Regions from separate parts of the Cellulomonas endometrii genome, predicted to be linked through region 2. Evidence: predicted binding sites of a transcription regulator. Region 2 holds the regulator's gene; the other holds the start of a gene.

Region 1 (11,999 bases), 250 kb from region 2:
TCGAGCCGCTCGCGGGAGGCGGGGTCGTCGGCCTCGGACAGCACGACCTCCTCCATCTCGAGGCGGGTCACGGCGCGCTGCAGCTCGTCGATCTCGACCGGCGAGGAGTCGAGCTCCATGCGCAGCCGGGACGCGGCCTCGTCGACCAGGTCGATCGCCTTGTCGGGGAGCTGCCGCCCGGTGATGTACCGGTCGGAGAGCGTCGCGGCGGCGACGAGGGCGGCGTCGGCGATCGTCACCTTGTGGTGCGCCTCGTACCGCTCCTTGAGGCCGCGCAGGATCGCGACGGTGTCCTCGACGGAGGGCTCGCCCACGAACACCTGCTGGAACCGGCGCTCCAGGGCGGGGTCCTTCTCGATGCGCTCGCGGTACTCGTCCAGGGTGGTGGCGCCGACCAGGCGCAGCTCGCCGCGGGCCAGCATCGGCTTGAGCATGTTGCCGGCGTCCATCGCACCCTCGCCCCCGGCGCCCGCGCCGACGACCGTGTGCAGCTCGTCGATGAAGGTGACGACCTCGCCCTCGGAGGACGTGATCTCCTCCAGGACGGCCTTGAGGCGCTCCTCGAACTCGCCGCGGTACTTGGCGCCCGCGACCATCGCCGCGAGGTCCAGGGACACGAGGCGCTTGCCGCGCAGGGACTCCGGGACGTCGCCGGCGACGATGCGCTGCGCGAGCCCCTCGACGACGGCGGTCTTGCCGACGCCGGGCTCGCCGATCAGCACGGGGTTGTTCTTGGTCCGGCGGGACAGGACCTGGATGACGCGGCGGATCTCGGAGTCGCGCCCGATGACCGGGTCGAGCTTCCCGTCGCGCGCCCGCTGCGTCAGGTCGACGCCGTACTGCTCGAGCGCCTTGTAGGTGCCCTCCGGGTTGGGGCTGGTCACGCGCGCGGACCCGCGCACGGACGGCAGGGCGGCGGCGAGCGCGTCGCGGGAGGCGCCCTGGGCACGCAGGGCGTCGGCGACGCCGCTCTGACCCGCGGCCAGGCCGAGCAGCAGGTGCTCGGTGGACACGTAGTCGTCCCCGAGCGTGCGCGCCTCCGCGGAGGCGGCGTCGATCGCCGTGGCGGTGGCCCGCGAGGCCGTCGGCTGGGCGACGCTCGACCCGCTCGCGGCGGGCAGGTTCACCAGGATGGCGCGCACGGCGCGGCCCAGCGCCCCGCGGTCCGCCCCGACGGCGTCGAGCAGGCCGTTCGCCACGCCGCCCTCCTGGGCGAGCAGCGCGTTCAGCAGGTGCGCCGGCTCCAGCTGCGGGTTCCCGGCGGCCGACGCCTGCTGGATGGCATCGCCGATCGCCTCCTGCGACTTGGTGGTGAGCTTCGCGTCCAACATCCCCTCCGTGCATCGGTCCGGGCCGGCGGGTGACCGCACGGCGCGCTGAGTCTCGCGTGTCCCGTGGCACGGGACACCCGGTGCAACTGCTGCGAAGTTGAGCCTATTCCGCTCAACTCTGCGCGTCGACCGCAGGTCAGTGCGGAGCGCCGTCGACGCCCGAGCCGATGACGCCGTGTCATGTCCAGTCCTGACTCTGACGTCTCGTCATCACAGGTTGTGACCATGTTCACGGAGCCGCCCCACGCCGCGCGGGACGCCCGAGGGGCTGGTAGGGGCGCTGAGCAGGGGCGCGACCCCCGTGCCGGGAACGTCCCACGATGTCGGACTTGCACGACTGTGATCTGCGCAAATGCGGACATTACGGACGATGTCTGAGTGATCAATCTCACAATGAGCGACGTATTCACCTGGAGGGAGTTGCGTCGCCGTACCCCGCCCCAACACTCTTGGACCACTCGACCCGAGGGCATGACCGCTCCACCCGACCGACCCCAGACGCCACGTCGCCGCCCGTCCCAACGGGTGACAGCACCGCCCCCCGTCCACCGTCTCAGTCACAGCGATCGCGCCGCCCGGCCGCCGGGCACGGCCCCGGCCCACCCGCGATCCCCCCGTCCTTGCCGCGTCACCGTCGCCGCTGGCTCCACCCGTTCCATCCAGCGCCGAGGTGAGCGATGTTCATCTTCATCCTGCAGATCCGGCACATGTTCGACGACAACGCCGAGCTGTACCTGTTCACGATCTTCTCCGGGCTCGTCTGGGCCCTCTGGCTCCTCAAGGTCGGCCTGTCCCGCCGGTACCGGCCGTGGACCGCCGAGCACCACGAGACCACCAGCGTGGTCGTCCCCGTCGTCGACGAGCCCCTGGACCTGTTCCGGGACGTCCTCACGCGGGTGACCGAGCAGCGACCCGACGAGGTCATCGTCGTCATCAACGGCGCGCGCAACCCCGGCCTGGAGGCGGTCTGCGAGGAGTTCGCCCCCCTGGTGCGGTGGGTGCACACCCCGATCCCCGGCAAGCGCAACGCCGTGAAGATCGGCACGGAGATGTCGAAGTACGACATCACGGTGCTGCTCGACTCCGACACGGTCTGGACCCCCGGCACGCTCCCCGAGCTCATCAAGCCGTTCAAGGACGCGAACGTCGGCGGCGTCACCACCCGCCAGCGCATCCTCGAGCCGTCGCGCTCCTGGATCACCCGCTGGGCGGACTGGCTGGAGAACTCGCGGTCCCTGTACTCGATGCCCGCCCAGTCGGTGCTCGGCCAGGTCGGCTGCCTCCCGGGGCGCACCATCGCGTTCCGCCGGCACATCCTCATCAAGGTCATGGACGACTTCATGAACCAGCGGTTCATGGGCGTGTTCCTCGAGGTCTCCGACGACCGCACCCTGACGAACCTCACCCTCAAGCAGGGCTACCGGACCGTCTACCAGCACACGAGCCTGGTCTACACCGACGCCCCGCTGCAGGTGAAGAAGCTGTTCAAGCAGCAGCTGCGCTGGGCCCGCGGGAGCCAGTACAACACCCTGCGGATGCTGCCCTGGATGCTCGGGCACGCGCCGATCCTGTCGATCTTCTTCCTGACCGACATCCTGCTGCCGTTCCTGCTGTTCGGGACGATCGCCGGCTGGGTCTACCGCTCCGTGAGCGGCACGGGCGTCAACCTCTACGAGGCGATGCTCGAGACCTACGGCGCGCAGGCCGGCTGGTTCTGGGTGATCGCGCTCATGGTCGTCTCCTCCGTGCTGTCCATGGCGATCCGCCAGATCCGGCACCTGCAGGAGGTCCCCGGCGACTTCTTCCGGCTCCCGGTGTTCATCATCGTCTCGACGTTCTTCCTCATGCCGATCCGGCTGCTCGGCTTCCTGCGGATGGCCCACGCGTCCGGCTGGGGCACCCGCGCCGGCGCCTACGCCGGTGGCGACCCGGGCCAGTCGGCGGACACGGACCAGGAGCAGGACGCCCGCTCGCTGGAGGCCGAGCTGGACCTCATGTCCCGCGCCGCGCCGGTCGACGTGGTCGACCGCGGCACCTCCCCCGTGAACCCGTTCCCGTCGCAGCGCGACCACGGCGGCGAGCCGGGCACCCCGGTCCCGCTCGTCACCGGCCACACCGTGCTGGCCGCGGACGGCACCGAGGCCGCGGGCTCCCAGGTGCTCACCGAGACCGCGCCGGCCCCGGCCGCCACGACCCTCGCGGACATCTCGCGGCGGCAGAACCGCACCGCCGCCCCCGCCCCGACCCGCCGACGGCTCAACCCGCTCGCGGCCATCCCCTACGGGATCGCCGTGGTCCTGTTCGCCCTGGAGGCCCTGCTCTATGTCTGAGACCCCGACCACGCACACCGGCAAGCACTGGTGGGCCCCGACCATGGGGCGGATGAGCGCGCGAGCCCGCATCGGCACCGCGGCCGTCATCGTGGCCCTGCTGGCCGTGACCCTCGTCGTGTGGAACACGCCCGCCGTGTCCTCCATCGTCAACGCCGAGGCGGACGAGCCCACCGCGGCGGAGCTCGCGCTCCAGCGGCGCAACGACGAGCTCGAGGGCCAGCTGCAGGCCAGCCGGTCCCAGGCCGAGGCCCTGCGCGACGTCCTGGCCGACGAGCAGGCGGCCCGCAAGAAGGGCGAGGCGGACGGCGCCGCGGCCCAGGCGCAGCGCGAGGCCGAGGCCGCCGCTGCGGCCGCCGCCGAGGCGGAGGAGGACGCGAAGGGCTCCTCCTCCGGCTCCAAGAAGTCGTCCTCGTCCTCCTCGCGGCGGACCACGAACGCCTCGACCGGCGGCGGCAGGCCGAACAACCCCGGCAAGCCGGTCGTGTCGAACCCCTCGACCCCGCCGTCCAGCCCGGCCAAGCCGTCCGCGCCGTCCAAGGCGTCGCTCGTCGACCCGGCCTCCCGGTACTTCGGGATGTACACGGAGCAGGCGCCGTTCAGCTGGTCGACGTTCGACGCGGCCGCGACCGACGTCGGCCGCAGCCAGAGCATGGTCGGCTACTTCGGCGGCTGGGACGAGAGCTTCCGCGCCAACGCCGTCACCCGGGCCTGGGAGCGCGGCATGCTGCCGATGCTCACGTGGGAGTCCCGCCCGATCGCCTCGAAGAACGACGTGGTCGACGAGCCGGCGTACAGCCTGCCGAAGATCATCGCCGGCGACTTCGACGCCTACCTGACCCAGTACGCCCAGGACGTCGCCGCGACCGGCCTGCCGCTCGCGATCCGCCTGGACCACGAGATGAACTCCACCTGGTACCCGTGGTCGGAGCAGACGTCGTCCGGCGCGCCGATCAACGGCAACAACGTCGGCGACTACGTGAAGATGTGGCAGCACGTCCACGACATCTTCGAGGCCAACGGCGCCAACCAGTACGTCATCTGGGTCTGGTCGCCGAACATCGTCAACAACCTGCCGGCCGCGTTCCAGGACCCGGCGTTCCTCCAGGCCCTCTACCCCGGCGACGCGTACGTCGACTGGGTGGGCGTCTCCGGCTACCAGCGCCCGCCGTACAAGGCCGACAACACCTCGACCTTCGACTACACCTACGGCCGCACGCTGGACCAGCTCCGGGCGATCACGGACAAGAAGATCCTGCTGGCCGAGGTCGGCGCCTCCGAGATCGGCGGCACCAAGCCGGCCTGGGTGACGTCCTTCTTCCAGGGCTTCGACCCCGGCGCGAACGACGACGTGATCGGCTTCGCGTGGTTCAACCTCGCGGTGACCACGTACGTCGACGGCCAGCTCGCCACCAACGACTGGCGGGTCGACTCGCGGGCGAACACCCTCGAGGCGTTCCGCGCCGGCATCGCCGACCCCGCGCGCCGGTTCGGCGGCACGGTCCTGGCCTCCGCGGCCGGCCCGACGCCGCCGCCGTCGCCCGAGGGCGCGGTCGACGCCCAGGCACCCGCCGCCACGCCGGAGCCGGCCGTCGCACCGCAGACGGCGACCGCCCCGGCACCCACCCCGGCCCCGGCGCCCACCGGCGAGCTCACCGACAGGTACGCGGCCACCCGCCGCGCCGCCCGGCCCACCACCCGGGGGCCACGCACTCCCCGCCACCCGCGCCCCACCGTGAGGAGCACTCCCATGAACGACGCGTCACTCTCCGCCGCCGCCCTCTCGTCCGAGCTGGCCGCCGCCGAGCAGGCTGCCGAGCAGCCCGCCGCGCAGCCCAGCACCGCCGCCGCCCCGCTGCGGATCAGCGTCTTCGGCACCGGCTACCTCGGCGCCACCCACGCGGTCGCGATGGCCGAGCTCGGCTTCGAGGTCATGGGCGCCGACACCGACCAGGGCAAGGTCGACGCCCTGGCCGCCGGCAAGGTGCCGTTCTTCGAGCCCGGGCTGGACCCGCTGCTCGAGAAGCACCTGGACACCGGCCGCCTGACGTTCACCACCGACCTGGCCGCCGCGGCGGCGTGGGGCGACGTGCACTTCATCTGCGTCGGCACCCCGCAGATGAAGACCAGCCACGCGGCGAACCTGGCCTACGTGGAGTCGGCGGCGACCACCATCGCGCAGCACATCACCAAGGACGCGCTCATCGTCGGCAAGTCCACGGTCCCGGTCGGCACCGCCGCGCGGCTCCGCGAGCTCGTGGCCGAGCACACCCCCGCCGGCCTCGAGGTCGAGCTCGTGTGGAACCCCGAGTTCCTCCGCGAGGGCAAGGCCGTCGAGGACACGCTGCACCCCGACCGCATCGTCATGGGCGGCACCAGCGCCCGCGCCGAGGCCACCCTGCGCGAGGTCTACGCCGGCCCGATCGCCGAGGGCACCCCGGTGGTCGTCACCGACCTGCCGACCGCCGAGCTGGTCAAGGTCAGCGCCAACGCGTTCCTCGCCACGAAGATCTCGTTCATCAACGCGATCTCCACGGTCTGCGACGCCGCCGGCGCCGACGTCACGGTGCTCGCCGACGCCCTCGGGCACGACGTCCGCATCGGCCGGCAGTTCCTCAACGCCGGCCTCGGCTTCGGCGGCGGCTGCCTGCCCAAGGACATCCGCGCCCTCATGCACCGCGCGAACGAGCTCGGTGCCTACCGGGCGTCCGCGCTGCTGCAGCAGGTCGACGAGATCAACATGGGCCAGCGCGAGCGCGTGCTGGACATGGCGGTCGAGGCCTGCGGCGGCTCCGTCCTCAACCGCCGGATCGGCGTGCTCGGCGCGGCCTTCAAGCCCGACACCGACGACGTCCGCGACTCGCCGGCGCTGAACGTCGCGGCGGCCCTGCACCTGCGCGGCGCCCAGGTCACGGTGTTCGACCCGGAGGCCGGCGACACCGCCCGCCGCTCCTTCCCGACGCTGTCGTACGCCACGTCGATGGAGGAGGCCGTCGAGGGCACCGACGTCGTCCTGGTCCTCACCGAGTGGGACCAGTTCGCGACCGCCGACGCCGACAAGCTGGCCGGCCTCGCCGCGACCCCGCGGGTCGTCGACGCGCGCGGCAAGCTGGACCCGACGCGCTGGCGTGCGGCCGGCTGGCAGTTCGCCGGCCTGGGGCGCACCGCCGCCTGAGGCGCAGCACCGACGACGAGGGGCGTCCCGGCGGGACGGCGTGCGCAGGCACGCCGGACCGCGGGGGCGCCCCTCTCGCGTGCGGTCTGGCGCGCTGTCGGAGGCGGGTGGTCGGATGGGTCCGCACCGCTCGCCGGCCGGCGGGCCCGCGTCGAGGAGGACGAGCATGAGCGTGCACGACAAGCCCTGGCCCGACGGCACCCCCTGCTGGGCGGAACTCGCCGTCCCCGACCTCGAGGCCGGCCGGCGGTTCTACGGCGACCTGCTGGGGTGGGAGTTCGAGGTCGGCCCGGAGGAGACCGGGTTCTACAGCGAGGCCCTGGTCGGCGGGCGGCGGGCGGCGGCGCTGAGCGGCGTCATGCCGGGCGGCGGCGCGGACGGTCCGGCGGCGTGGCTGACGTTCCTCGCCGCCTCCGACGTCCGGGCGGCGGTCGAGCGGGCCGTGGCCGCCGGGGCGGAGGTGCTCGCCGGGCCCGTGGACGTCATGGACTTCGGTGCGATGGCGGTGCTCCGCGACCCCACCGGGGCGACGTTCGCGCTGTGGCAGGCCGGGATCTCCGTGGGGGCGCAGGTCGTGAACGAGCCCGGCGCGATGATCTGGAACGAGCACCTGTCCCCGCGCTTCGAGGACGCGAAGGAGTTCTACCGCGCCGCGTTCGGGTACGCGCTCGACGACATCAGCGCGCCCGGGTTCGACTACGTGACGCTGCTGGTCGAGGGACGCGCGGTCGGGGGCGTCGGCGGTGGCGGGGAGCCGCCCGAGTGGGCCGTGTACGTCGCGGTCCCCGACACCGACGCGACGGCGGCCGCCGCGGTGCGGCTCGGCGGCGCGGTGTTCGCGCAGCCGGAGGACACGCCCTACGGGCGGCTCGCCGGGATCACCGGGCCGTTCGGGGAGCGGTTCTGGCTGATGTCGACGGACGAGCCGAGCGGCCCGCCCGCCGGGTGACGCACGGGGTGCGGCGGCCGGCGACGACTACCCTCGACGCCGTGCCCGCTCCCGACGCCCCCGACGACGCCCGGCCCGGCGACGCCTTCCGGCACGCCAAGAAGACCGCCGGCGAGCCGGTCCGGACCTACCACCCCCGGCGGGCCGGGCTCGGCGAGCGCCGCGCCGAGGCGCTGGAGCGGCTGTGGCCGCGGCTCGGGTTCTCCGTGCACGACGAGACGCTGGGCCTCGCGCCGTCCCTGCCCGACGGCACGCTCGACACGCTGCGGCTGTTCGGGCGCACGGCCCCGGTCGTGCTCGAGATCGGCTCCGGCATGGGCGAGGCGACCGCGGCGATGGCGGAGGCCGACCCCGCCCGCGACTACCTCGCCGTCGAGGCGCACCTGCCGGGCATCGCGAACCTGCTGGTGCTGCTCGACCGGCGCGGCCTGACGAACGTGCGGGTCGCGCACGGCGACGCGCTGGACCTCGTGCGCCGGGTCGTCGCCCCGGGCTCCCTCGACGCCGTGCACGTGTTCTTCCCGGACCCGTGGCCGAAGGCGCGGCACCACAAGCGGCGGATCATCGCGCCGGAGCACGTCGCGCTGCTCCGCAGCCGTCTGGCCGTGGGCGGCACCCTGCACTGCGCGACGGACTGGGAGCCGTACGCCGAGCAGATGCTCGAGGTCGTCGACGCGGACCCGGGCCTGACCAACCCGTACCGCGGGTTCGCGCCGCGCCCGGCGCACCGCCCGGAGACCCGCTTCGAGCGCCGCGGCCTGGACGCGGGCCGCGCGTCCCGGGACGTGATCGCGACCCGGACGGCCTGAGCCGACGGGGCGGACGGGCACCGACGGGCACCGACGGGCCCGACGGCCCGACGGGTCCGGTGGCTCCCACGCGCCCGGTCGGGCGGACGTCGCCTACCCGCGGCTCAGGTCGTCGATGCGCAGGACGCGGTCGGCCGTGCGGACGGCGCCGGGGCGGTGCGCGATGACCAGCACCGTGCGGCCCCGGCACACCTCGACCAGGGCGTCCTGGATCTCGGCCTCCGTGGCGACGTCGAGCTGGCTGGTCGCCTCGTCCAGGACCAGCACCGGCGCGTCCAGCAGGAGCGCCCGGGCGATCGCGACCCGCTGCCGCTGCCCGCCCGACAGCCGCTCCCCCATCTCCCCGACCCGGGTGTCGTACCCGTCGGGCATGGCGAGGACCGCGTCGTGCAGCGCCGCCCGGCGGCAGGCCTCGACGAGCTGCTCGTCGGTCGCGTCCGGCGCGGCGAGGCGCAGGTTCGCGGCGAGGGTGTCGTTGAACAGGTAGGTGCTCTGGCCGACGACCGCGACGTGCCGCCGCAGGTCCTCCAGGGCGACGTCGCGGACGTCCACCCCGCCCAGCAGCACCCGCCCGGTGTCCGGGTCCCAGGCGCGGGTCAGCAGGTTCACCAGCGTCGACTTGCCCGAGCCCGACGAGCCGACGACCGCCGTGGTGCTGCTCGCGGGCACGTGCAGGTCGAGGCCGTCCAGGACGGGACGGCGGTCGCGGGGCGGGGCCGCCGACGCGGGGTCGTCCGGGTCGACCTCCGGCGCCGGGTAGGTGAACGACACGCCCTCGAACCGGAGGTCGAGCGGCCCGGCGGGCACGGGGACGGGGTGCGCGGGCGACGTGGTGGCGGGCGCGGCGTCGGTGATCCGCCAGAGCCGGCGCGCGGCGGCGAACGCCTGCTCCAGGTCCGGGGCGACGTCCTCGACGGCGAGCACCGGCGTGAACACCGCGAGCGCGAGCACCACCGCCACGGCGTACGTGGGCCAGCCGAGCGCGCCGGACGACACGCGCGCGGCGCCGACCAGCGCGACGGTCACGACCGCGCCGACCATGAGCACCGAGTTGGCGGCCCGGCGGCGGGCGGTCCAGGTGGCGAGCGTGCCGAGCCCGGCGTGCACCTCGGCGGCGACGGCGCGGGCCTCGGCGCGGCGGCGGCCCGCGGCCCCGAACGCGAGCACCTCCCGGACGCCCTGCAGCGACTCGGTGACGAGCTGCGCGAGGCGGCCCCGCGCGGCCCGGACCTGCGTGGCGGCGGCGGCGCTCGGCGTCCGGCCCCAGCCGGGGACGACCGCCCCGACGAGCACGAGGAACGGCAGCAGCACCAGCGCCAGCACCGGGTCGTACCCGGCGGCGAGCACGACCAGCACGACAGCGGGCACCACGACGGCGCTGACGGCCGGCACCAGCGTATGGGCGAAGAACACCTCGACCCGGTCGACGTCCTTGGTCGCGCGGTTCACCAGGTCGCCGGTGCGCCGGGACAGCACCCCGGCGGGCGACTGCGGCGCGAGCCGGTCGTAGAAGTCGACGCGCAGCATCGCCAGGGCCTTGAACGCGACGGCGTGGCCGGTGAACTGCTCCAGGTACCGCAGCACGCCCTTGACCAGCGACAGCACGACGAGCGTCCACACCACCGGGGCGACCGGCGCGGCCGGGTCCTGCGCGACCCGGGCCACGCCCCAGGCCGACACGCCCAGCAGCGCGATCCCGAGCAGCTGACCCGCCACCCGGCAGACCAGCGAGGCGGCGAGCGGCGCGAGCACGGGCCGGCCGAACCGGACCAGGCGGCGCGACACGGCGGCGCGGGACAGGGGCGCCGGCGGGGTCCCGGGTGCGGCCTGGGCGGCGGGAGCGAGGGGTGCGGCGGGTGCGGCGGCGCTCACGGGGTGGCCTCCTGCGCGGCGAGCGGTCCGCCGGCGACGCCGGACAGGTCGAGGGCGCGGGCGTAGTACGAGTCGATGCTGCCGAGCCGGTCGGGCGGGCCCTGCTCGACGATGCGGCCCTCCGCGAGGACCAGCACCTCGTCGGCGCCGCGGACCGTGCTGAGCCGGTGCGCGACGAGGACGACGGTCCGCCCCTCGCCGGCCCGGTCCAGCGCCTCGACCAGGGCGGTCTCCGAGGCCGCGTCGACCTGGCTGGTCGGCTCGTCGAGCAGCAGCACGGGCGCGTCCTTCAGCAGCGCCCGCGCCACGGCGAGCCGCTGGGCCTGGCCGCCGGACAGGGACAGCCCGCGCTCGCCGACGCGGGTGGCGAGCCGGTCCGGGAAGGACCGGACGTCGTCCGCGAGGTTCGCCTGCGCGAGGGCGTCCCACAGGCGCTCGTCGTCGGCCTCGGGGGCGGCGAGCCGCAGGTTGTCGGCGAGCGTGCCGGTGAACAGGTACGTGCTCTGCGCGACGACCGCGGTCTGGGCGCGGACCCAGTCGACCGGCACCGTGGTCGCGTCGTGCCCGCCGACCCGCACCTGTCCGGCGGCCGGGCGCAGGTGCGCCTGGAGCAGCGCGGCGACGGTGCTCTTGCCGGACCCCGACGGGCCGATGAGCGCGACGCGGCCCCCGCGCGGGACGGTGAAGGACACGTCGTCGAGGACCGGCCGGCCGCCCGGGTAGGCGAAGGAGACGTGGTCGAGCGCGACCGCCTCGGGCGCGGGGGCGCCGGAGCGGTCCGGGGCACCGGCGGCGTCGGGCACCAGCAGCGTCGTCGTGGCCGGTGCGCGCACCCCCGGTGCGTCGGCGGCGACGGCGCGCTGCGCGAGCACCGTGTCGATCTCCCGCACCGCGGCCCGTCCGCCCATGCCGACGTAGAAGAACTGGCCCACCCGGTCGAGCGGCTCCAGCAGCACGGTCGAGACGAGGACCACGGCGACCGCCTGGCCCGGGGTGATCGCCCCGTCCCGCAGCCGCACCATCGCCAGCCCGGCCGCCGCGGTGACCATCGCGAGCGAGAAGGACGAGTCGATGACCAGGAGCACCAGCTGGTTGCGCGCGAGCAGGCTCATGACCATCCGCCGGAGCTGCTCCGCGCCGCGCGCCAGCTCGGCGCCCTTGGCGGCCGCCCGGTTGAACGCCGTGGCGGTGGGCAGGCCCTGGATCGCGTCGAGGAACTGCGCCGCGAACCGCCGCGCGGTCATCCGGTACTGCACGGACACGCCGCGGAAGGCCCGCTGGAAGCCGCCGACGAGCAGCGGGATCGCGGGCAGCGCGAGGGCGAGCCAGCCGGCCACCACCCAGTCCACGGCCGCACCCAGCGCCACGAGGGCGATCACGGGGACGGTCATCGAGGCGATGATCGGGAACCGGAACGTCGCCTCGTAGGACGCGGCGCGCTCGACCCCGTCGGTGGCGGTCGAGACGAAGCGGCCCGAGCGCTCCTGCGTCCGGAACGCCACGCCCAGGCGGAACACCTGGTCCAGCAGGACG
Region 2 (11,999 bases):
GGCTAGCCTGCCGGAGCCGTGCGAGAGACCGAGGAGGTGGTACCCGTGGATGCAGCGACGACATGGGTGCTCCCCTGCGGGGTCACGGTCGGGCGGTAGGTCGTCCGGGAGCGCCGTCCACGCTCCTGAGAGGCACGACCATGGACTTCACCTCCGCACGACCCCTCGACGGCGGCGTCCTCGAGCGCGACTTCGCGCTCGGCGACATCCCCGGCACCCTCTGGACCCGCGGGCCCGCCGCGGCTCCGCTGGTCCTCATGGCGCACAACAACGGGCTGCCCCGGTCGGACGCCCGGCTCGTGGCGCGCGCCCGGTTCCACGCGGCGGAGCACGGCTACGCGGTGGCCTCCATCGACGCGGCGGGCTCCGGCGACCGGCCCGTGCCGGCCGCCGCCGAGCAGGCCCGGGCCGACCTGCGCCGGGCCCTGCAGGCCGGTGAGCCGGTCGACGAGATCCTCGAGTCCCTCGTCGGCCCGCTGGTCGAGGCCGCGGTGCCGGAGTGGCGGGCGACCCTGGACGCCCTGCTCTCGCTGCCCGGGATCACGGGCCCGGTCGGGTACTCCGGCTGGGCGGCGCTCGGCATCCGCCTGGCCGCCGCCGAGCCGCGCCTCGCGGCCGCCTGCCTGTTCGCCGGGGGCTACGTGCCGCGCGCCGTGCGGGAGCTGGCCCCTCGGTTGACGGTTCCGCTGCTGCTCCTGCTGCAGTGGGACGACGAGGGCAACCCGCGCGACCGGGCCCTCGACCTGTTCGACGCGTTCGGCAGCGCCGAGAAGACGCTGCACGCCAACCCGGGCGGGCACCTCGGCACGCCGCGGTTCGAGCTGGAGGACGGCGCCCGGTTCCTCGACCGCCACCTGAGGTGACGGCTGCCGGCCCGCCGTCAGCGCACGGCGGGCCGGTAGACCAGCTCCTGCGTGCGCCCGTCGAGCAGCCGGCTCTCCAGCAGCTCGAGGTCCAGGTCCGGGGCGCCCGCGAGCACGGGGCTCGTCCCGCTCCGCCCCGTCACCACGGGGAACACCGTGACGTGCAGGCGGTCGACCAGGCCGGCGGCGAGCAGCGCCCGGTTCAGCGACAGGCTCCCGTGCGACCGCAGCGGCACGTCGGACTCCGCCTTCAGCCGCGTCACGACCTCGACCGCGTCGCCGTGCGCCACCGTCGCGTCCGGCCAGTCGAGCGGCTCCCGGAGGGTCGACGACACCACCGTCGCCGGCAGGCGCCGCATCCGGTCGACCCAGGTGTCGCGCACCCCCGACTCCGCGGCGCTCTCGGCCAGCATCGTCACGAACTGGCGGAACGTGGTGGCCCCGAACACCGTGCGCTGCTCGCCGTCGTACAGCGCGCTGCGGCGGTCGAGCAGCTCCGGGCCCTGCTTGCCCCAGTACCCGCCCCAGTCCCCGGGCGGCCCGTAGGAGCCGTAGCCGTCGAGGCTCATGAACACGTCGAAGGTGTAGGTCGCCGTCATGTGCCGCGCTCCTCGCCGTGGGTGCTGCTCCGGACCCAGGCGCGGAACGCTACTCGCGCGGTGCGGGTCGCGGCCAGGGGCAGATCCTCGGTTCCGCCTCGGCGTCAGCGGGGCGAGCCGTACGATCGCGCCGTGGGTGGGTCGCGGTGAGGACGGCGCTGGTCAGGGCGATGCGCGGGGACGGCGCGGGTCCGGTCCTGGTGACGCTCGCGCTGTCGGTGCTCGTGGTCGCCGGCTGCGCCCCGACCGGCGTGGACGTCCGCGGCACGCTGCCGCTGTGCCGGCACGTGCGGGTGCTCCCCGTCGAGGAGCTCGCCGAGCACACGAAGTGCGACCTGCGCGGCTGGAGGCTGATGTTCCCCGACGGGCAGACGTTCGAGGTGGGCGTGGCGAACGGGTCGGCCAGCAGCACGGACCGGCCCGGCGAGGAGTGGGGGGCCTCGAACTGGGGCGGCGACGGGACGGTCGCCTGGCTGCGGACCGACGAGGGACTGACGGTGTGGGGGCCGCCCGCCGCGGTGGACCGGGAGATCCTGCTGCTGTCGCTCGACGTCGACTGACCCGTCGCGCCGAGTGCCGGGCGCCTGATCGCACCGGACCGCGATGATCGGGTCCTGCGGCGTCCGCGCGCGGCAGAGTCGTGGGCGGAAGGGAGCACCGTGATCACCTCGCTCAACCGGCTCGTGGACCTCGTCGAGGCCGACCTCGTCGAGGCCGACCTCGTCGAGGCCGACCTCGCCGAGGCCGACCTCGCCGAGGCCGACCGCACCGAGGAGCTCGACGTCGCCCGCCTGGCCACCGCCGTCGGGACCACCGAGTACCACCTGCGGCGCATGTTCTCGTCGCTGGCCGGGATGCCGCTGTCGGAGTACGTGCGCCGCCGGCGGATGACGGTGGCCGCGGCGGACGTCGTCGGCCGGTCCGAGGACCTGCTGGGCATCGCCGTGCGCTACGGCTACGGGTCGGCCGAGGCGTTCGGCCGCGCGTTCCAGGCCGTGCACGGGATCAGCCCGGGCAGGGCACGACGTGACGGTGGCCCCTTCCGCGCCCAGCCTCGCCTGAGGTTCCGCCTGACCGTCGAAGGAGCATCTCCCATGGACGTCCGCATCGTGTCCCGCCCCGACTTCCGCCTTGCGGGGCACGCCACCCGCGTCCCCCTCGTGCACGAGGGGGTCAACCCCGCCGTCCAGCGGCACGTCGCCTCGCTGGACCCGCAAGAGCACCTGCGGCTGAAGGCCCTCGGCGACACCGAGCCCCGCGGCCTGCTCGCCGTGAGCGCCGACCTCGACCCCGACCGCCGCGAGGGCACCGACCTGACCTATCTGCACGGCGTGGCCGTCACGGACGCGGTGGACGTCCCCGGCGACCTCGACGTGCTCGCCGTGGCGGCCGGGTCGTGGGCGGTCTTCCGTGCTGCCGGCCCCTACCCCGCGGCGCTCCAGGACCTGTGGGCGGCGACGGCGACCGAGTGGTTCCCGTCGAACCCGTGGCGCCTGCGAGCCGGCCCCGAGGTCGTCGCGGTGCTCGACCGCGCAGAGGACTTCAGCACCGCGACGGTCGAGCTGTGGCTGCCGGTGGAGGCCGGCTGAGGCGGACGTGCCGGCGGCGGCGCCCCGTGGTCACGCCGACTCGACGGACCCGGTGAAGTCGAGGATCGCCGCCGCCAGCGCGTCCGGGGCCTCCAGGGCCGCGTAGTGGCCGACGCCGTCGAGCTGGACCGCGGTGACCTCGCCGGCCGTGACCTGCTCGAGCGTCGCGGAGGTGAACGGTCCACCACCGGCGCCGACGGCCAGCACGGGCGCCGTCAGGGGGCTGGACCCGGCCAGGGCCCTGAGGTCGTCGCCCTCGGCCAGCATCGAGCGGTAGAGGCCGACGGCGCCGCGCCAGCCGCCGGGGCGGGCGTAGGTGCGGGCGAGCTCGTCCACGTCGGCGTCGGTGACGGACCCGGCGACGGCGGTCATGCTGGGGAAGGCCCACTGCCCGAGGAGCTCGCGCTCGCGGCCCGCGAGCAGCAGCTCCGGGATACCGCCGGCCGCCAGCACGCCGATGTGCCAGGAGCCGCCGTGCGTGACGTCCGCCAGGCCCTCCAGGCCGAACCCGGCCAGGCCCATCTCGATCGCCGTGAGGCTGAGGACGTCCTCCGGGTGCGCGGCGGCGAGCCGGAACACGGCCCCGCCGCTGATGTCCTGCCCGGTGAGGTGCACCGGGCCCCAGCCGAGGTGCTCGATCAGCCCGTGCAGGTCCTCCGCGGCGGTCGCGCTGTCGTGGTCGTCGCCGGCGGTGCTGGAGTCGCCGAAGCCGCGCAGGTCCACGGCGGCGACCCGGTGCGTCTCGGCGAGCAGCGGGATGAGCCGGTGGAAGGCCCACCACGTCTCCGGGAACCCGTGCACGAGCAGGATCGGCGACCCGGCGGCGCCGGCGGTCACGTAGTGGATCTGCGCCCCGTTGATCGGTGCCGTGTGGTGCGTGACGGCGGGGATGGTCGCGTGCGTGGTCATGGTGAGCTCCTCCTAGTGGACAACCGGGTTGTCGATCACTGTAGACAACGTGGTTGTCCACGTCCACCGGTCGCCCTAGGCTGCTGCGCATGTCGCGATCCGGCGCCGACCTCGCGCTGCTGCTGCTCGGCGGCTTCCGCGCGCTCGTGGACGGCGCGATGGCCGAGCTGGCCGCGCGCGGCTACGACGACTTCCGCCCGACCCACGAGTTCGCGATGCGCGCGATCATCGCGGGCGCCGACAGCACGTCCGACGTCGGCCGGCGCCTCTCCGTGTCGAAGCAGGCGGCCGCGAAGACCGTCGCGGTGCTCGTCGACCGCGGGTACGTGTCGAGCGACCCGGACCCCGCCGACGCCCGACGCAAGCGGCTCCAGGTGACCGCCCGCGGGTTCGACGTCCTGCGGGAGGGTGAAGCGGTCTTCCAGGACCTCCGCGCCCGGTGGGAGGAGCGGCTGGGCACGGCCGAGCTCGCGCACCTCGAGGCGAGCCTGGCGACGCTCGTCGGCGACGCGACGGTGAACCCGGGCGCACCCGGCTGGGTCGGCCGGGACCCGGCCGCGATCGAGGAGTAGCCGGCCGCGAGGCGGGTGCCGTCGGGCGCCACCCGCGGGCCTGCCTCCCTGCGGATCCGGGGGTCTGCCCCATGGGGCGGCTTCGTCCGCGTCCCTAGCGTTCAGGGTCATGAGCCACGACGAGACCGCGACGGCGCTGATGCCGGGAGGCGTCCCGGCGCGGAGGTCCGCGGCTCCTGCGCCGCCACCTCCGCCGCGCTCGCTCGCGCCGGACCTGGCCCGCGGCATGCTGCTGCTGCTCATCGCGTCGGCGAACGTGTGGGGCTACCTCTGGTCGGACGACGGCCGGAACGAGGCCGGTGGGCGCCCGGCCGGCGGCTCGGCGCTGGACCACCTCGTCGACGGCGTCGTCACGCTCGTCGCCGACAGCCACAGCAGGCCGATGTTCGCGATCCTCTACGGCTTCGGGCTGGCGACGATCGCGGGGCGGCTCGCCGCGCGGGGTGCCGACCGGAGGGCGACGCGCGGGGTCCTCGTGCGCCGCGGCGTGGGGCTCGTCGTCCTCGGGCTGCTGCACGCGGCCCTGCTCTACGGCGGCGACATCCTGGCCCCGTACGGCGCCGCCGGTCTGGTGGCGCTGCTCTTCCTGCACCGCTCCCGCACGGCCCTGCTGTGGTGGGCGGGGGTCGCGTACGCCGTCTCGATGACCGTCGGCGGGATCGTCCTGCTCCTGCCCTCGGACCCCGGGGCCGGCGACGTCGCCGGGGCGGAGGCGACGACGACGTACCTGTCCTCGGCGCTGGAGCGCGTCGGCGCGACGGCGACCGTGACGACCCTGTACACGCTGACGCTGATGTTCGTCCCGCACCTCGTGGTCGGGATCCTCCTGGCGCGGGCCGGCTGGCTCACGCGGCCGGCCGAGCACCGACGTCGGCTCGGGCAGGTCGCCGCGGGGGCGGCCGCGCTCAGCCTCGTCGGCAGCCTCCCGTACGCGCTGGCCGTCGCGCAGGTGTGGCGTCCGGGGCACACGCCGCTCGCGCTCGCCGAGCTGGTCCACCACGTCGCCGGGGACGTGATGGGCCTGGGCTACGTGTGCCTGTTCGGCTGGGTCGCCGCGGTGTGGGGCGGGCGGACCGGCCGGGGCGTCGTGTCCGCGGTCACGGCCGTGGGTGAGCGGTCCCTGACCTGCTACCTGCTGCAGTCGGTGATCTTCGCGCCGCTCCTGAGCGACTGGGGGCTGGGCCTGGGCGGACGCATGTCCACCGCGCAGGCCGCCCTGCTCGCCGTCGGGGTGTGGCTGGTCACGGTGGCGGTCGCCGTCGCGCTGCGCCGGGCCGGGAGCAGGGGGCCGTTCGAGGTGGCCCTCCGGCGAGTCGCCTACGGCCGGCCGCGGGCGGAGGTGCGGCCGGCCGCCACGTCGGCCCTGCCGTCCGCGTCATGACCCCGGGAATGCCCGCGCCGGTCGCCATGTTGAGCGGGGTGGACTCAAGTTTGCCGGCGCGAAGTTGCCAGGAGCGCGACCGCGTCGCAGACTTGAGTGCAGCAGGCTCAAGGCAGTCCGGAGCGCCGCGTCCCGTGCGCGACGCGAGCGCCGGGCGACGCAGCACGACGAAGGAAGAGGCACTCACATGGCACGAGCAGTCGGTATCGACCTGGGCACCACGAACTCGGTGGTCGCCGTCCTCGAGGGTGGCGAGCCCACCGTCATCGCCAACGCCGAGGGCGCCCGCACGACCCCGTCGGTCGTCGCGTTCTCCAAGACCGGCGAGGTGCTGGTCGGCGAGGTCGCCAAGCGCCAGGCCGTCACCAACGTCGACCGGACCATCTCGTCCGTCAAGCGCCACATGGGCACGGACTGGACCGTCGAGATCGACGACAAGAAGTACTCCGCGCCGGAGATCTCCGCCCGCGTCCTCGGCAAGCTGAAGCGCGACGCCGAGGAGTACCTGGGCGAGCCCGTCACCGACGCGGTCATCACCGTCCCGGCGTACTTCAACGACGCCGAGCGCCAGGCGACCAAGGACGCCGGCCAGATCGCGGGCCTCAACGTCCTGCGCATCGTCAACGAGCCCACCGCGGCGGCCCTGGCCTACGGCCTCGAGAAGGGCAAGGAGGACGAGCTCATCCTCGTCTTCGACCTCGGCGGCGGCACGTTCGACGTCTCCCTGCTCGAGGTGGGCAAGGACGACGACTTCTCCACCATCGAGGTCCGCGCGACCTCCGGCGACAACCGCCTCGGCGGCGACGACTGGGACAACCGGATCGTCGACTGGCTGGTCGGCCAGGTGAAGAACTCCACCGGCGTCGACCTGTCGAAGGACAAGATCGCCGTGCAGCGGCTGCGCGAGGCGGCGGAGCAGGCCAAGAAGGAGCTGTCGTCCGCGACCAGCACCAGCATCAGCCTGCAGTACCTGTCCATGAGCGAGAACGGCCCCATCCACCTGGACGAGAAGCTCACCCGGGCGCAGTTCCAGCAGATGACGGCCGACCTGCTCGAGCGCACCAAGGCGCCGTTCCACGCGGTCATCCGCGACGCCGGCATCAAGGTCGCGGACATCGACCACGTCGTCCTCGTCGGCGGCTCGACCCGCATGCCGGCGGTCGCCGACGTCGTGCGCGAGCTCACCGGTGGCCAGGAGCCCAACAAGGGCGTCAACCCGGACGAGGTCGTGGCCGTCGGCGCCGCCCTGCAGGCCGGTGTCATCAAGGGCGACCGCAAGGACGTCCTGCTGATCGACGTCACCCCGCTGAGCCTCGGCATCGAGACCAAGGGCGGCGTGATGACCAAGCTCATCGAGCGCAACACCGCCATCCCGACCAAGCGCAGCGAGATCTTCTCGACGGCCGAGGACAACCAGCCGTCGGTGCTGATCCAGGTGTTCCAGGGCGAGCGCGAGTTCGCGCGGGACAACAAGCCGCTGGGCACGTTCGAGCTGACCGGCATCGCGCCGGCCCCGCGCGGCGTCCCGCAGGTCGAGGTCACCTTCGACATCGACGCGAACGGCATCGTGCACGTGTCCGCCAAGGACCGCGGCACGGGCAAGGAGCAGTCGATGACGATCTCCGGCGGCTCCGGCCTGCCGAAGGACGAGATCGACCGCATGGTCAAGGAGGCCGAGGCGCACGCCGCCGAGGACAAGCAGCGTCGCGAGGAGGCGGAGACCCGCAACTCCGCCGAGCAGCTCGTGTACTCCACGGAGAAGCTGCTGACCGACAACGACGACAAGCTGTCCGACGACGTGAAGTCCGAGGTCCGCTCCGCGGTGGACGACCTGAAGAAGGCGCTGGAGGGCACCGACCTCGCCGAGGTCACCGCCAAGCAGACCGCCCTGGTCACCGCCAGCCAGAAGATCGGCGAGGCGCTGTACTCCGCGAACCAGCAGGCCCCCGCCGGTGAGCAGCCGGCCGAGGGCGCGGCGGACGCCGGTGCGTCGCAGGACGACGACGTGGTGGACGCCGAGATCGTCGACGACGAGGGTGAGAAGAAGTGAGCGACGAGTTCACCGCCTCGGGGTCGGGTCAGCCCGACCCCGAGGAGGGCCCCCGCGTGACCGACAAGCGCCGCATCGACCCGGAGACGGGGCAGCTGCGCGAGCCGACGCCCGAGGAGCAGGTCCTCGCCGAGGCCGAGGAGGCGGCGAACGCCGCCGAGGAGGCCGTGGTGCTGGAGGGCCTGGTGGAGGCGCAGAAGCTGGCCGCCGAGCGGCTGGACGAGCTGCAGCGGCGCAACGCCGACTACTTCAACCTCGAGCAGCAGTACTCGGCGTACGTGAAGCGGTCCAAGACCGAGGCGGCCTCCGCCCGGGACCAGGGCGTCGCCGCGGTCGCCGAGGCGCTGATCAGCGTCCTCGACGACATCGAGCTGGCCCGCCAGCACGGCGACCTGGTCGGACCGTTCGCGTCGATCGCCGAGAAGCTGGAGGCGACGCTCGGCCGGTTCGGCATCGAGCGGTACGGCTCCGCCGGTGAGGCGTTCGACCCGACGGTGCACGAGGCCCTGATGCACGGCCACTCGGCCGACGTCACGGAGCCCACCGTGCAGCAGGTCCTCCAGCCCGGTTACCGGATGGGCGACCGCATCGTGCGGGCCGCCCGGGTGGCCGTGGTCGACCCGGAGGCGTGACGACCAGCAGCAGGACCCGCCGGGCACGGCCGCGCAGCGACGCGGCCGTGCCCGCCGGGTTCACCCCGCCCCTGACCGCGGAACGGCCCGCGCAGGCGCCGGCACAGGCCAGGATGAGCGGGACGACGACGAGGAAGGAGGCGTGATGAGCGGGCAGGACTGGCTGGAGAAGGACTTCTACGCCGTGCTCGGCGTCTCCAAGGACGCCGACGCCGCGACGATCAAGAAGGCGTACCGCAAGCTCGCGCGGACGATGCACCCCGACCACAACCCGGGGGACGCCGTCGCGGAGTCGAAGTTCAAGGAGGTCGGTGAGGCGTACGCCGTGCTGTCCGACCCCGAGCAGCGCCAGCAGTACGACCAGCTGCGCGCGATGGCCGGCGGGGCGCGGTTCCGCGCCGGTGCCGGCGGCCCCGGGGGCGCGCAGGCCGGCGGCTTCGAGGACCTGTTCGGCGGCGTGTTCGGCGGTGCCGGCGGCGGCAGCCGCGTGCGGTTCCCGCAGGGCGCGAGCACCGGCGGCGGCGGCAACGGCGGGTTCGAGGACCTGCTGGGCGGGCTCTTCGGCGGCGGCGGTGGCGGCTTCGGCCAGCCCCGCGGCGGGCGACGCGGCGCCGACCTGTCCGCCGTGACGACCCTGCCGTTCCGGCAGGCGGTCGAGGGCTCGACCGTGGCTCTCGGCGTCGAGGGGCGGACCGTGAAGGCCCGCATCCCGGCCGGCGTGCGCGACGGGCAGAAGATCCGGCTGCGCGGCAAGGGCCGGCCCGGGGAGAACGGCGCACCCGCCGGCGACCTCGAGGTGACCGTCCGCGTGACCCCGCACCCGGTGTTCGCGCTCGACGGGTCCAACCTGCGGGTGACGCTGCCGGTCGCGTTCGACGAGGCGGCGCTGGGCGCCGAGGTGGCCGTGCCGACGCTCGACGGCGGCTCCGTGCGGCTGAAGATCCCCGCGGGCACGCCGTCCGGGCGCACCCTGCGCGTCAAGGGCCGCGGCGTGAAGACGCCCGCCGGCACCGGGGACCTGCTCGTCACGGTCCAGGTGGTCGTGCCGCAGCGGCTCAGCGCGGCGGCGAAGGAGGCCGTGCAGGCGTTCGGCATCGCGACGTCCGGCGAGGACCCGCGGGCCGAGCTGCTCGCGCGCGCCAAGGAGTGAGGCGGGCGGCGCCGGTCGCCCGACGGATCCCGGGGAGGTGGTCGTGATGGTGTCCGACGAGGCCCAGGTCTACGTGATCTCCGTGGCCGCCGAGCTCGCGGGGATGCACCCGCAGACCCTGCGGCAGTACGACCGGCTGGGGCTCGTGCAGCCCGGCCGCACCCGCGGGCGCGGCCGCCGGTACTCCCTGCGGGACATCGCCACGCTCCGCGAGGTGCAGCGCCTCTCCCAGGAGGAGGGCGTGAACCTCGCGGGGATCAAGCGGATCCTCGAGCTGGAGAACGAGGTGGAGCGGCTGCGCCGGCAGGTCGAGTACCTGCGGGCGTTCGCCGAGCCCGGGCGACGGGTGTTCACCGCGCACCCCTCCGGGGACGTGGTGGCGATGGGCCGCGGGCAGCGGCGCGCCGCGCGGGAACCCGCCGGCGACGCCGAGCGGCAGGCTGGGGCCATCGTGCTCTGGCGGCCGGGCGGTCGCTGACGCCTCACCGGGACGCCCGGTCGCGAGGACCGCGCGTCCCGGTGCCGTCGTGCCCCGCCGTCAGGCGCGGCCGCGGTGGCGGGACAGGACCGCCAGGCCCGCGCCCACGGTGAGGAGCACCGCGGCGTGGCGCAGCAGCGTCCCACCGTCCCAGCCGGTGACGGCGAGGGGCGGGCAGTCGGGCTCCAGGTACCGGTAGTGCCAGCGGGCCTCCGAGGTCAGCACGTGCCCCGGCCGGGCGGCCGCGGTGACCGTCAGCTCCGGGTCGGCCGCCGTGAGCGTGACCGTTCCCGAGACCGGTGCGCCGTCGCGGAAGTAGTCCACGCCGGCTGCCGCGGGGATCCTGATGGTGGCCGCACCAGGGTCTGCGGTGCAGGTGGCGGGCGTCTCGACGGGCGCGGCGGCCGTGACCTCGGTGGTGGCGGCGTCGCAGCCCGGGTCGACGTAGGTGAAGGTCCAGCTGGCGACGGCGCCCGGGGCGAGCTCGGCACCGGGACCCGCCACCGCCGTGAGGGTCAGGACGGGGTCGTCCGCGGTGATCGTGAACCGGTCGCCCCCGCCGGCCGGGACGCCGCCGGCCAGGTAGGTCACCCCGGGCTGATCGGGCACGAGAACGGTGGTGGTGGGGTCGCCCTCGCACGAGGCCGGTGTCTCGACCGGGGGAGCGGGCGTGACCGGCGTGCGCGCGGACCCGATCGGCACGGAGCGCCGGGTGACGGCGGAGGGACCGCCGTTGCGCGCGACCGCCTGCCCGGTGAACAGGACGCTCGTCGAGGTGCCGCCCGACGAGGTGACCGTCAACGTCGCGGTGTACGTCCCCGCCTCGTCGTACACGTGGGAGACCTCGGGCGTGGTCGTCGTCTCCGTCCTGCCGTCGCCGAAGTCCCAGGCGTAGGTGGCGACGGAACCCGTGACGGCCGTCGACGCCGAGCCGTCGAACGTCGTCGCCCCACCGGCAGGCGCGGGGTCGACCGTGAACGCGGCGGTCGGTGCCTGGTCGGGCGCCAGGGCGATCTCGACGTTCTGCGTGCCCGTCGCACCGAGGTCGGACGTGAACGCGTGCGCGGCGGTGTCGTAGCGCAGCGCCCCTGTCGCGTGCTGCAGGTAGAGGCGTTCACCGTCGGAGCTGAGCGCGAGGTGGTTGCCGACGCCGTAGAGGTCGGTGGTGCCGCTCGGGGCGGGGGACGTGAGGAGCGCGCCGGTCGCGGGATCGACCTCGACGACCTCGCCCCGGACCCGGGTGACGCCGTACAGGACAGAGCCGTCCGGGGAGAAGGCCACGTCCGACAGGCCGTTCGTCGCGTTGTCCCCGAGGGTCGCCTGCGGCGTGCTGGCGCGGACGGCCCCGTCGGGCTCGAGGAGCAGCAGGGCGGGACGGCTGGAGGCGCCGGGCGTGTCGCTGCTCACCGCGACCACCCCGTCGGGCGCGACGGCGATCGCCGCGGCGTTGAACAGCGACGCCGTGCGGGTGACCGTCCCGGTGGCCGCGTCGACCACGAGCACGCGGTTGCCGCGCCGGTCCGCGGCGTAGAGCCGGCTGCCGTCCGGGCTGACCGCCACCCCGCGGATCTGCCGGGCCGTGGCCGCGCCGTCGAACGTGAACGCCTCCCGGAGGGTGAACGAGGCGACGTCCACCACCCCCACCGTGCCGCCGTAGCCGGCGAGGTACAGCGTGGACCCGTCCGGGGACAGCGCCATCGGGTTGCCCGAGATCCACGGCTGGTGCGGCCCGATGTCCAGCGTGCCGGTGAGGGCGCCGGACGCGGTGTCGACGCG

What was found. Region 2 encodes HspR, which represses chaperone genes until heat shock. Its sites were predicted from a motif close to AAGTTGAGTCNNNNNGACTCAACTT; they were not measured.
Region 1: a site for HspR is predicted at 1,426-1,450, ahead of clpB (ATP-dependent chaperone ClpB). Genes of this name have one in related genera too.

What each region holds. Positions count from the first base shown of each region.
Region 1 is NZ_CATKPC010000002.1:419,740-431,738, reverse strand. Features, by position in the region: gene clpB (ATP-dependent chaperone ClpB) at 1-1,328, opposite strand, end outside; gene QNH85_RS04395 (glycosyltransferase family 2 protein) at 2,009-3,661, shown strand; partial or broken gene QNH85_RS19920 (glycoside hydrolase family 26 protein) at 3,654-4,850, shown strand; gene QNH85_RS04385 (UDP-glucose dehydrogenase family protein) at 5,454-6,836, shown strand; gene QNH85_RS04380 (VOC family protein) at 7,003-7,785, shown strand; gene trmB (tRNA (guanosine(46)-N7)-methyltransferase TrmB) at 7,827-8,594, shown strand; gene cydC (thiol reductant ABC exporter subunit CydC) at 8,688-10,466, opposite strand; gene QNH85_RS04365 (ABC transporter ATP-binding protein/permease) at 10,463-11,999, opposite strand, start outside.
Region 2 is NZ_CATKPC010000002.1:169,707-181,705, forward strand. Features, by position in the region: gene QNH85_RS03245 (dienelactone hydrolase family protein) at 141-863, shown strand; gene QNH85_RS03250 (dihydrofolate reductase family protein) at 881-1,462, opposite strand; gene QNH85_RS03255 (hypothetical protein) at 1,609-2,022, shown strand; gene QNH85_RS03260 (GyrI-like domain-containing protein) at 2,122-3,051, shown strand; gene QNH85_RS03265 (alpha/beta fold hydrolase) at 3,082-3,960, opposite strand; gene QNH85_RS03270 (MarR family winged helix-turn-helix transcriptional regulator) at 4,050-4,532, shown strand; gene QNH85_RS03275 (DUF418 domain-containing protein) at 4,642-5,913, shown strand; gene dnaK (molecular chaperone DnaK) at 6,101-7,963, shown strand; gene QNH85_RS03285 (nucleotide exchange factor GrpE) at 7,960-8,595, shown strand; gene QNH85_RS03290 (DnaJ C-terminal domain-containing protein) at 8,741-9,745, shown strand; gene QNH85_RS03295 (heat shock protein transcriptional repressor HspR) at 9,792-10,223, shown strand; gene QNH85_RS03300 (PKD domain-containing protein) at 10,284-11,999, opposite strand, start outside.